Regions from separate parts of the Fusibacter sp. genome, predicted to be linked through region 1. Evidence: a T-box and tRNA genes for the amino acid it is inferred to sense, from the RefSeq annotation. Region 1 holds a T-box; the other holds one or more tRNA genes.
What was found. The T-box of region 1 lies ahead of alaS (alanine--tRNA ligase). A T-box ahead of a tRNA ligase gene usually reads a tRNA of that ligase, here a tRNA-Ala.
Positions count from the first base shown of each region.

Region 2: it has a tRNA-Ala gene. The T-box ahead of alaS (alanine--tRNA ligase) is inferred to sense a tRNA for this amino acid. The anticodon was not compared.

Region 1 covers NZ_JBVBZF010000164.1:3,163-7,578, reverse strand. Annotated here, with positions in the region: partial or broken gene alaS (alanine--tRNA ligase) at 1-1,637, opposite strand, end outside; T-box leader at 1,711-1,926, opposite strand; gene nifU (Fe-S cluster assembly scaffold protein NifU) at 2,017-2,460, opposite strand; gene nifS (cysteine desulfurase NifS) at 2,463-3,638, opposite strand; gene AC220I_RS15035 (RrF2 family transcriptional regulator) at 3,702-4,163, opposite strand; gene AC220I_RS15030 (hypothetical protein) at 4,333-4,416, shown strand, end outside.
Region 2 covers NZ_JBVBZF010000001.1:128,949-133,364, reverse strand. Annotated here, with positions in the region: gene AC220I_RS00780 (hypothetical protein) at 132-506, opposite strand; gene AC220I_RS00775 (Bax inhibitor-1 family protein) at 506-1,144, opposite strand; gene AC220I_RS00770 (ATP-grasp domain-containing protein) at 1,196-2,065, opposite strand; tRNA gene AC220I_RS00765 (tRNA-Lys) at 2,083-2,158, opposite strand; tRNA gene AC220I_RS00760 (tRNA-Ala) at 2,166-2,238, opposite strand; tRNA gene AC220I_RS00755 (tRNA-Asn) at 2,244-2,328, opposite strand; tRNA gene AC220I_RS00750 (tRNA-Asn) at 2,331-2,408, opposite strand; tRNA gene AC220I_RS00745 (tRNA-Ala) at 2,507-2,579, opposite strand; tRNA gene AC220I_RS00740 (tRNA-Lys) at 2,588-2,667, opposite strand; tRNA gene AC220I_RS00735 (tRNA-Lys) at 2,670-2,746, opposite strand; tRNA gene AC220I_RS00730 (tRNA-Ile) at 2,828-2,903, opposite strand; gene AC220I_RS00725 (hypothetical protein) at 3,013-3,183, opposite strand; tRNA gene AC220I_RS00720 (tRNA-Thr) at 3,205-3,279, opposite strand; tRNA gene AC220I_RS00715 (tRNA-Ile) at 3,564-3,637, opposite strand; tRNA gene AC220I_RS00710 (tRNA-Asp) at 3,643-3,718, opposite strand; gene AC220I_RS00705 (hypothetical protein) at 3,933-4,388, opposite strand; tRNA gene AC220I_RS00700 (tRNA-Arg) at 4,407-4,416, opposite strand, start outside.

The DNA of each region.
Region 1 (4,416 bases):
CCAACCTTAATGCTACCTTTATTTACCTTAACATGATGAGCAATTAGCTTACCCACACTCTTACGCGTTTCTTCGACTTCAGCCTCAAAAGTTCCTGTGGATAATTTACCGGTATCAAATACTTGTCCACCGCCTTCAGGATAAAAAGGTGTTTGATCCAGTACAATAGTGACTTCCATACCCTCAAAGGCTTCATCAAGTAAGGTTTCGCCAACAATAGCCAATACCTTTGATTCTGCTGTCATTTGGTCATAACCAATGAAGACACTTTCCATATCTTTAGGCAACTGACCAAGTGCATCCTGCGCCCAGCCAAGTTCATCGCCTGAGCCCCTAGCTGTTCTAGCACGCTCTTTTTGAAGTGTCATTTGCTCTTTAAAGGCATCTTCATCCACTGTCATTTGATATTCTTCTAAGATTTCTAGCGTAAGTTCAAGTGGGAACCCATAGGTATCGTAGAGTCTAAACGCATTTTCGCCGCTTAATACCGTTTGATTTTCAGCCTTTAAAGCCTCTATATAATCTGTTAAAATCGTTAAGCCTTGATCGATTGTCGTTTGGAATCTCTCCTCTTCAACCGAAATAATCTTCTTGATATAGTCTTTTCTTTCAAGTAAGTTTGGATAACTTTCACCGTATGCTTCCATCACTGAATCCACGAGCTCTGTTAAGATATTACCTGTCATACCAAGCATTTTTGCATGTCTTGCAGCTCTTCTGAGAAGTCTTCTAAGAACATAGCCTCTGCCCTCGTTGTTTGGCATAATCCCGTCACCAACCATAAAGGTAACTGCCTTCACATGGTCTGTGATAATTCTCACTGAGATATCCTGCTTGCGATCAGCACCGTAGACCACATCACTTCTTGAAATGACCGCATCTCTTATAAATTTGATGGTATCCACTTCAAAGATTGTATCCACATCTTGCATGATACAAGCAATTCTCTCAAGCCCCATACCTGTGTCAATATTTGGCTTTTCAAGAAGGTTATAATTGCCTTGCTCATCTTTATCGAATTGAGTAAAGACGTGATTCCAGAATTCAAGGAAGCGTTCACATTCACAGCCTGGCTTACAGTCTGGATCACCACAGCCAAATTCAGGACCCCTGTCAAAATAAATCTCAGAACAAGGACCACACGGACCTGTGCCGATTTCCCAGAAGTTGTCCGCTTTGCCAAGTCTTATGATTTTTTCTTCAGGGATGCCAATCACATCTCTCCAGATAGCAAAGGCTTCATCATCTTCAAGGTAAACAGATGGCCATAACTTTTCAACAGGAAGTTCTAAAACTTCTGTGATGAACTCCCAGCCAAACTTAATTGACCCTTCTTTAAAATAGTCACCAAATGAGAAGTTACCGAGCATCTCAAAGAAAGTAGCATGTCTTGCTGTTACGCCAACATTTTCGATATCACCAGTACGAATACACTTTTGACAAGTTGCCATACGTACTTTAGGCGGCACTTCAGTCCCCATAAAATAATTCTTTAAGGGTTGCATGCCTGCATTTACAAGTAATAAGCTCTTATCGCCTTGTGGCACAAGTGAATAGCTTGACGTTACGTAGTGATCCTTTGATGCATAAAAATCTAAAAAAGCTTTTCTTATTTCATTTAATCCCATTGATTTCATCAGTTAGTCCTCCTAAAAAAAAATATTCTTTTTTTGCTTATTTAAACCAAAAAACAAAAAAACCTTCAAAAGCTGTAGGGACGACAATACCGCGGTACCACCCTACTTAAAGATGCCATAGGCATCAATCACTCTTAAAGGTAAACTGCAAAATAACGATTGCAAATCGCAAACATCTACTATTAGTTCAATATTTGAGCTCAGAAGCTGCTTGGGTCACGGTGAATTCATTTCAGCAAAAGAATTCTCTCTGGGGTTGCGACTTACTCCTCTTCGTCATAGCGATTTCATATTCTCAATATAAATAGTTTATCACAGTTTTTTTAAAAATAAAGACTTTTTTATAAATCATCTCATACGAGAAAGTGTGTCATTCTCATTAAAACTCGATGTCCACCACATCATGATGATCGTGATCTTCATTTGGATCAAAATCCTTAAGGGCTTCAAAGTGTAGATCATTCTTAGTTGCATAATCATAAATCGCTGCCTTAAGGGCTTGTTCTGCTAATACAGAACAGTGAATTTTCACAGGTGGAAGACCACCAAGCTCGTCCACAACTTGCTTGTTTGTGAGTTTAAGCGCTTCTTCAATTGTTTTACCCATGATTAATTCTGTTGCGACTGAAGATGCAGCAATAGCAGAACCACAACCAAATGTCTTGAACTTAACGTCCTCAATAACGTCACCCTTTACCTTGATATAAATTCTCATAATATCGCCACATTTGACGTTACCAACTTCGCCTACACCATCGGCATTTTCAATTTCGCCAACATTTCTAGGATTCATAAAATGATCCATTACCTTTTCTGTATACATTCTTATTTTCCTCCTAAAACTCTATCATATAGTGGTGACATCATTCTCAATTTATGAACAACTTCTTTTAAAGCTTCAATTGCATAATCCACATCTTCTTCTGTTGTGAAGTCGCCGATTGAAAGTCTTAAAGAGCCATGTGCGATTTCATGTGGTAAACCTATTGCCAAAAGAACATGTGATGGATCTAGCGATCCTGAAGTACAAGCTGAACCACTTGAACCCGCAATGCCCTTAGCGTTAAGACTGAGTAGAAGGGCTTCACCCTCTATAAACTCGAAGCATACACTGACATTACCTGGATGTCTATCCGTAGGATGTCCATTGTATCTTGAATAATCTATGCTTTCAATGATGCCCTTTGCCAGTCTGTCTCTTAATGCCGATAACCTTTCGATATGGGCATCAAGGCCAGCCATGGCTAGTTCAGCAGCCTTTGCAAAACCAACGATACCTGCTACGTTTTCAGTACCAGCTCTACGGTTCCGCTCTTGGGCACCACCTTCGATGATATTTTGAATTTTAATGCCTTTTCTTATATAAAGAGCGCCTACACCTTTAGGGCCATATATTTTATGACTTGAGATACTCATTAAGTCAATACCGAGTTCATTCACATCTATTTTAACGTTTCCATAAGCTTGAACTGCATCTGTATGGAAGATCACTTTATGCTTTTTGGCAATTTCTCCAATTGCTTTTACATCTTGCATTGTTCCAATTTCATTGTTGATGAACATAATTGAAATCATAACTGTCTTTTCGTTAATCGCAGCTTCAAGAGCCTCAAGGCTAATTTTACCTTGTCCATCCACATCAAGATAAGTGACTTCAAAACCTTCTTTTTCAAGGGCAGTACAAGTATGAAGAATACCGTGATGCTCTATCTTAGTTGTAATCAAGTGATTACCTTTTGCCTTATTGGCACGCATTACACCCTTTAGCGCCCAGTTGTCAGACTCTGAACCACCCGCTGTAAAGTAAAGGGTATCCGCTGTTGTGCCCATGGTAGATGCAACGGTTGCTCTTGCAGCTTCAAGGGCACGTTTTGCATCTTGTCCAAATCCATGTATACTCGATGCATTTCCAAACGTCTCTGTAAAGTAAGGCATCATTGCATCTAAAACTTCTTTTTTTACTGGAGTTGTTGCTGAATAGTCCATATAGATCCTTTTCATAAGAACCCTCCTCATAAACATATTATTTCATTAATTTGATACTTTCTCGCCAGAATATCAACATTATTTACATTCACAGATTGTTTCTATGATATGACTGTCTTGATTTTGTTCATAATCATCTAACATGTGCTGTAAAGTAATTGAATTTACAACACTTGTGATGCTTTCATAAATTTTTTCGTAAATAACCTTTGTGACACAATATTGTGAATGATCACAGGTTTCACCATCATCATCCTCAATAACACAGTCAGTTGGAGCAAGAGGACCTTCCAAAGTTGTCAATATGACGCCTACTGTAATTTCACTTGCTGGTCGAGCAAGCATATAGCCACCCTGTGCACCACGAATACTTGTCACAAGGCCAGCCTTGCGAAGTGGTGATATAAGCTGTTCCAAATAGTTTACAGATATTGCTTGGCGTTCCGATATACTTGTAAGAGATATTGGCCCTTCACCATAATGTGATGCCAAATCAAACATGGCTTTCAAACCGTAACGGCCTCTCGTTGATAGTTTCAAATTTATCCTCTCCTTCAATTCCTAGTTATTTACTATGAAATCATCTTAATTATAATATATCCGATTATTTGAGTCAACTTTAAAACGCCATTATCTTATGAATTAATTGTTAACATTTTGTCGAATTATGCCGATAATAATATTAGACTATGTAGAATGAGGTGTTTAAATGTCAGAAAGACTCAATGAACTTTATACTTTAACTCAAAAAGCTCAGAAGATGGAACTCATAAATGAAGAAATCGCTCTAGAA
Region 2 (4,416 bases), on a different contig from region 1:
ATTTAGTATCACTGTTGTGTAATCTACGAACTTTGCCTCGAGTTTTATGGTCAAGTTCATTCCATATCTTTTTATGTGCCTTTGAATCTCGGCGCATCTTACGTAACATTTTGCTTACTTTTGCATTCATGTTAAATTCTCGCAGAATATGTTGCATTCAACATTTTTGCATGTGTGATCCAAGACCAATTATCATTGACAATTTGATCATACTCTGTTGTGGATAGTGTAAATTCAGTGTCTTCACACATTTCCAACATCGTTATGTACTTGTCATATTCATCAGTCTTTAGCTGAGGCTCTTGAAAAGGAACTACAAAGCCATCCGTTGGATTTTCACTATGTTTAGCAAACTCAAGCAAACCCTCTAAATGTTTTGTGAGATCTTGGTAGTAAATCACAATTGCTTTGTTATAGTCAGTTTCGTGGACTTCACGATTGTGACGTAATGCATCAAGTAACTTTTCTTTTTTGACAGTTACACTTATGTCTGAATTTCGTAACATTATTTTTCTCCCATTAGTGATCGAACAATATTCAATAAAGCTAGGAACATATTAATGATATCCAAATACAAACCAACAGTTGCAGATATGTAATTGGTCTCATCACGATGTAAAATTGCACTAGTATCATATAAAATAAAGCCGCTCATTAACAACAGGATCACATAGGACATTAATAGGTGCAGCCAAGCAATTTGCATAAACAAGTTAGCAATCAAAATGATAATCACACCTAACAAAGCAGAGATTAAAAATCCACCCATAAAACTAAAATCTTTTCCTGTCTTGATGGCATATGCAGACAACCCAGCAAAAATTAAACCTGTACCTAATGTAGCAGTTCCAATAATGGCTGAACCGTTTGGAAGATCAATATATGCTTGAATAACAGGACCTAACGAAAATCCCATCAAACCTGTGAAGAGAAAGACAAGGTAAATTCCTGCTTGGGAATTTTGATATCTTGGAATAACAAATATCAACACAAAACCCAGCAACCAAGCAACAGTTGATGTGATTGGACCAATCTCCATTAATACACCCAACCCAGTCATTGCTGCACTGAAAAGTAAGGTTGCAGATAACAACATGTACGTTTGACGTAAAACATTATTCGCACTTTCCACTAAAGTATTCATTAATTTCTCCTTCGATTAAAAAGGATATTATCTAATGGAAGTTGTAAAGTATCAAAGGTGATACGTGACTAATTCCTCAATTGAAGAAATTATCTTTTGAGGATCACAAGCATAAAACCCTGCAGAATTTAAGTTATTCATTTCAATAACTTTATATCCATCTGGTGTTTCAGCAATATCAACAACAAATGCATCTGACGGTGATCTAACATTCATCTGTAGACCTTGAAAACATCCAATAACATGATTTACAAACTGAAAGATGTTTGCATCAAAGCACTCTTCATAATGAACTTGATTACCACGTTTGTACATACTACCTGTAACTGGAATACCTCTAACAACAAAGAAACGGTATTCAGCATAGATTTGTTTACATGAAGCAATTGCTATTTCTGTATTTTCGTGCAATGGTTGAAAATCAACTTCTTTTGTATGAGCTATAGAAAGAAACCAATCATGAAAATCATATTGGGACATTACAACACCTGTAAATGCTTTGTTGTCTTCTACAGGACGAACAAATAGATCCCCATCAAATTGAGATAGGTCAGGTAAACCATCTGAAAACTTACAAACAATAGATTCAGGATTTAAGATATTTTCTGGACCAAACCCAGCTTTCCATTTCTCATAGGTGAAGTTTTCATTCAAGAACGACCCAGGTGTCCAACCTTTTGCCTTAGCAATTCGGACTAGTGAAGTTGCTCCCATCACAACAATCTTTTGACTTGTATCGATTTCTGGCTCTGGAGTATCATCAACGTTTTGTGTCATTGAATCAAAGTCAGCAGGAAGAATGATATTTGTAAAAGGAACAGGTTTTACAGTTAGGTATTGACTACCTAGACGATCTAATGCATTGATGAATTTAACATATCCATCTTCATTATATAAGTTGTTTTGGATTATCCAGAGCATAATAGCACCTATTGAATTGGTAGGAGTAGAAGGATTCGAACCCTCGTCTCATCGGTTAAGAGCCGAGTATAATAGCCACTATACGATACTCCCAAATGTTTGGTGGAGGTACACGGAGTCGAACCGAGCGGTCGTGTTTGCAAGACACATCCTGCTATCCCTAGACTACCCCCAAATTTGGCTCCAGCGGTAGGATTCGAACCTACGATTGTCTTTCGACCACAGATTAACAGTCTGCTGCATTACCACTCTGCCACACTGGAATTGGCTCCGATGGAGGGACTCGAACCCCCAAACGTTCGGCTTAACAGGCCGACCCCAATACCAGGATGGGCTCATCGGAATTAAACTTTTGTGATTCCACTACCACCGTAGTCATCACGAACCTACGCTTGTGCCAGACCGAAAATAGAGTTGCAACTCATGGGTGTCTGGCCCGAGTGGAGCTAGAGGGACTCAAACCCTCGACCTCCTGCTTGCAAGGCAGGCGTTCTCTCAACTGAACTATAGCCCCAAATAATTTGGTACCCCCTGAAGGATTCGAACCCTCACCTCATCGGTTAAAAGCCGAGTGTGCTAAAACCATTAAACACCAAGGAGGCATTGGTGGAAGCGGTGGGAATCGAACCCACATTTTTCGGTTTAAAAGACCGCTACAAAGCCAATTTTTGTTACACTTCCATTGGCACTCATGGTAGGACTCGAACCTACTTTATCCAACCTTAGCCCTGCGCGCGTTAAAACAAGGCTGTACATGAGTATTGGTGGTGCTAGAGAGATTCGAACTCACTGTCAATTGCTTATGAGGCAATCTGCTCGCCAATTTGCATTTAGCACCAAAATTAGTAGGATCACTACATCCTACTAAGTCCATAGTCTCTTTATCGATACTCAAAAAGTTAGTCGCTTTTCTATTGTATCTCAGATGGAATTGGACAATACCAAAACTATAATCGAGTTATTTCACCTCTCTGAGCTCGACTATTCCATTTCATTTTTACTAGACCTCTTTGTTCTAGTCCTTTTGCAGCACGATATTCATTGTCACCTACAATTTGTAATACTCTTTGTCCTGAGAAGTTTAACTTCGTCAGTAATTTTTGTTCATGCTGATTCATTACATACCTCCTCAACATAATTGGAGCCTCAGGACAGAATCGAACTGTCTTCCTCGCATTACAAGTGCGAACATCATCCCTAAATGCTTCAGAGGCAAATTGGAGCTCCTACTCAGAATCGAACTGAGATTTCAACTATACCACAGTTGTGTAATAACCATTATACTATAAGAGCATAATTCTTTAAGGTTTCCTTTACGCATGTCTATGATCGCTTAGTCTAGGAATTACATCATAGCGTTACCTTAGAGCCTTGTGTCGGATTCGAACCAACTTTAACCTCTTTACGAAAGAGGGCATCACCAGCAATGTTTACAAGGCATATTTGTTACATCTCCGAGTCCAACGGTGCGTCTAGGGGCTGCCCCTTATAACAAATTTGGTGGCTCCAGAAAGAATCGAACTTTCGTATCCCGGTTATCGGCCGAGTGTTCTACCATTGAACTATAGAGCCATATTTGGCGGAACTAACGAGAGTTGAACTCGCATCTTCTTCATTGACAGTGAAGTGCTTTACCAATTAAGCTATAGCTCCAGAAACGAAAAAACCCAGTTTTGAAACTGGGTTTTTAAATCTTATCTTAATGTCTTCAGATCAAAACCCAGCCTGCAATCCTTTATCGGTCGCATTCGCCATATTATTAATATTTGTTTTGATTGTAGTCATTTTAAATAATCTCTCAAAAAGTTTCATAAGTTGAGTTAATCTTCTAACTATTTATATTAAAAGTCAACAGTTTTATAACTTGTTATTTTCGAAGGAGTTTTTTGACTTCTTCGATATCAACATCCAAATTATATCGTTCAGTAATGAATTTTGCAAATAGATCTACTCGATCTTTATCGCAATAATGTAATTGTACTCTATATGCCATCACTTCAGCAAATAGTTTATACTTTGGAATTAATGTGTACATTGCACCATGCAAACAAGCACCAATAATTAATCCATATCCAAACACAGTATCATCAAACATTTCAGGATTGAAAAAATGTAATCCTAAGCTAATTAACATACTAATTAGTAACCAGAAGTACCACTGCAAAACATGCGTCATTTCATGCTTTAACAATCCTACATCAAAACGATACTTTGGAAGTATTTTAATGAAACACATAAAAGCAACACCAGCAAATTTGTTAGGTACCTTTTCTGTGTATTTGATAATAGTAGGAAAAATTTTCTTGATGAATTCCATTTTCATAATCAACTCCTTGTAAAATGGTACCCCT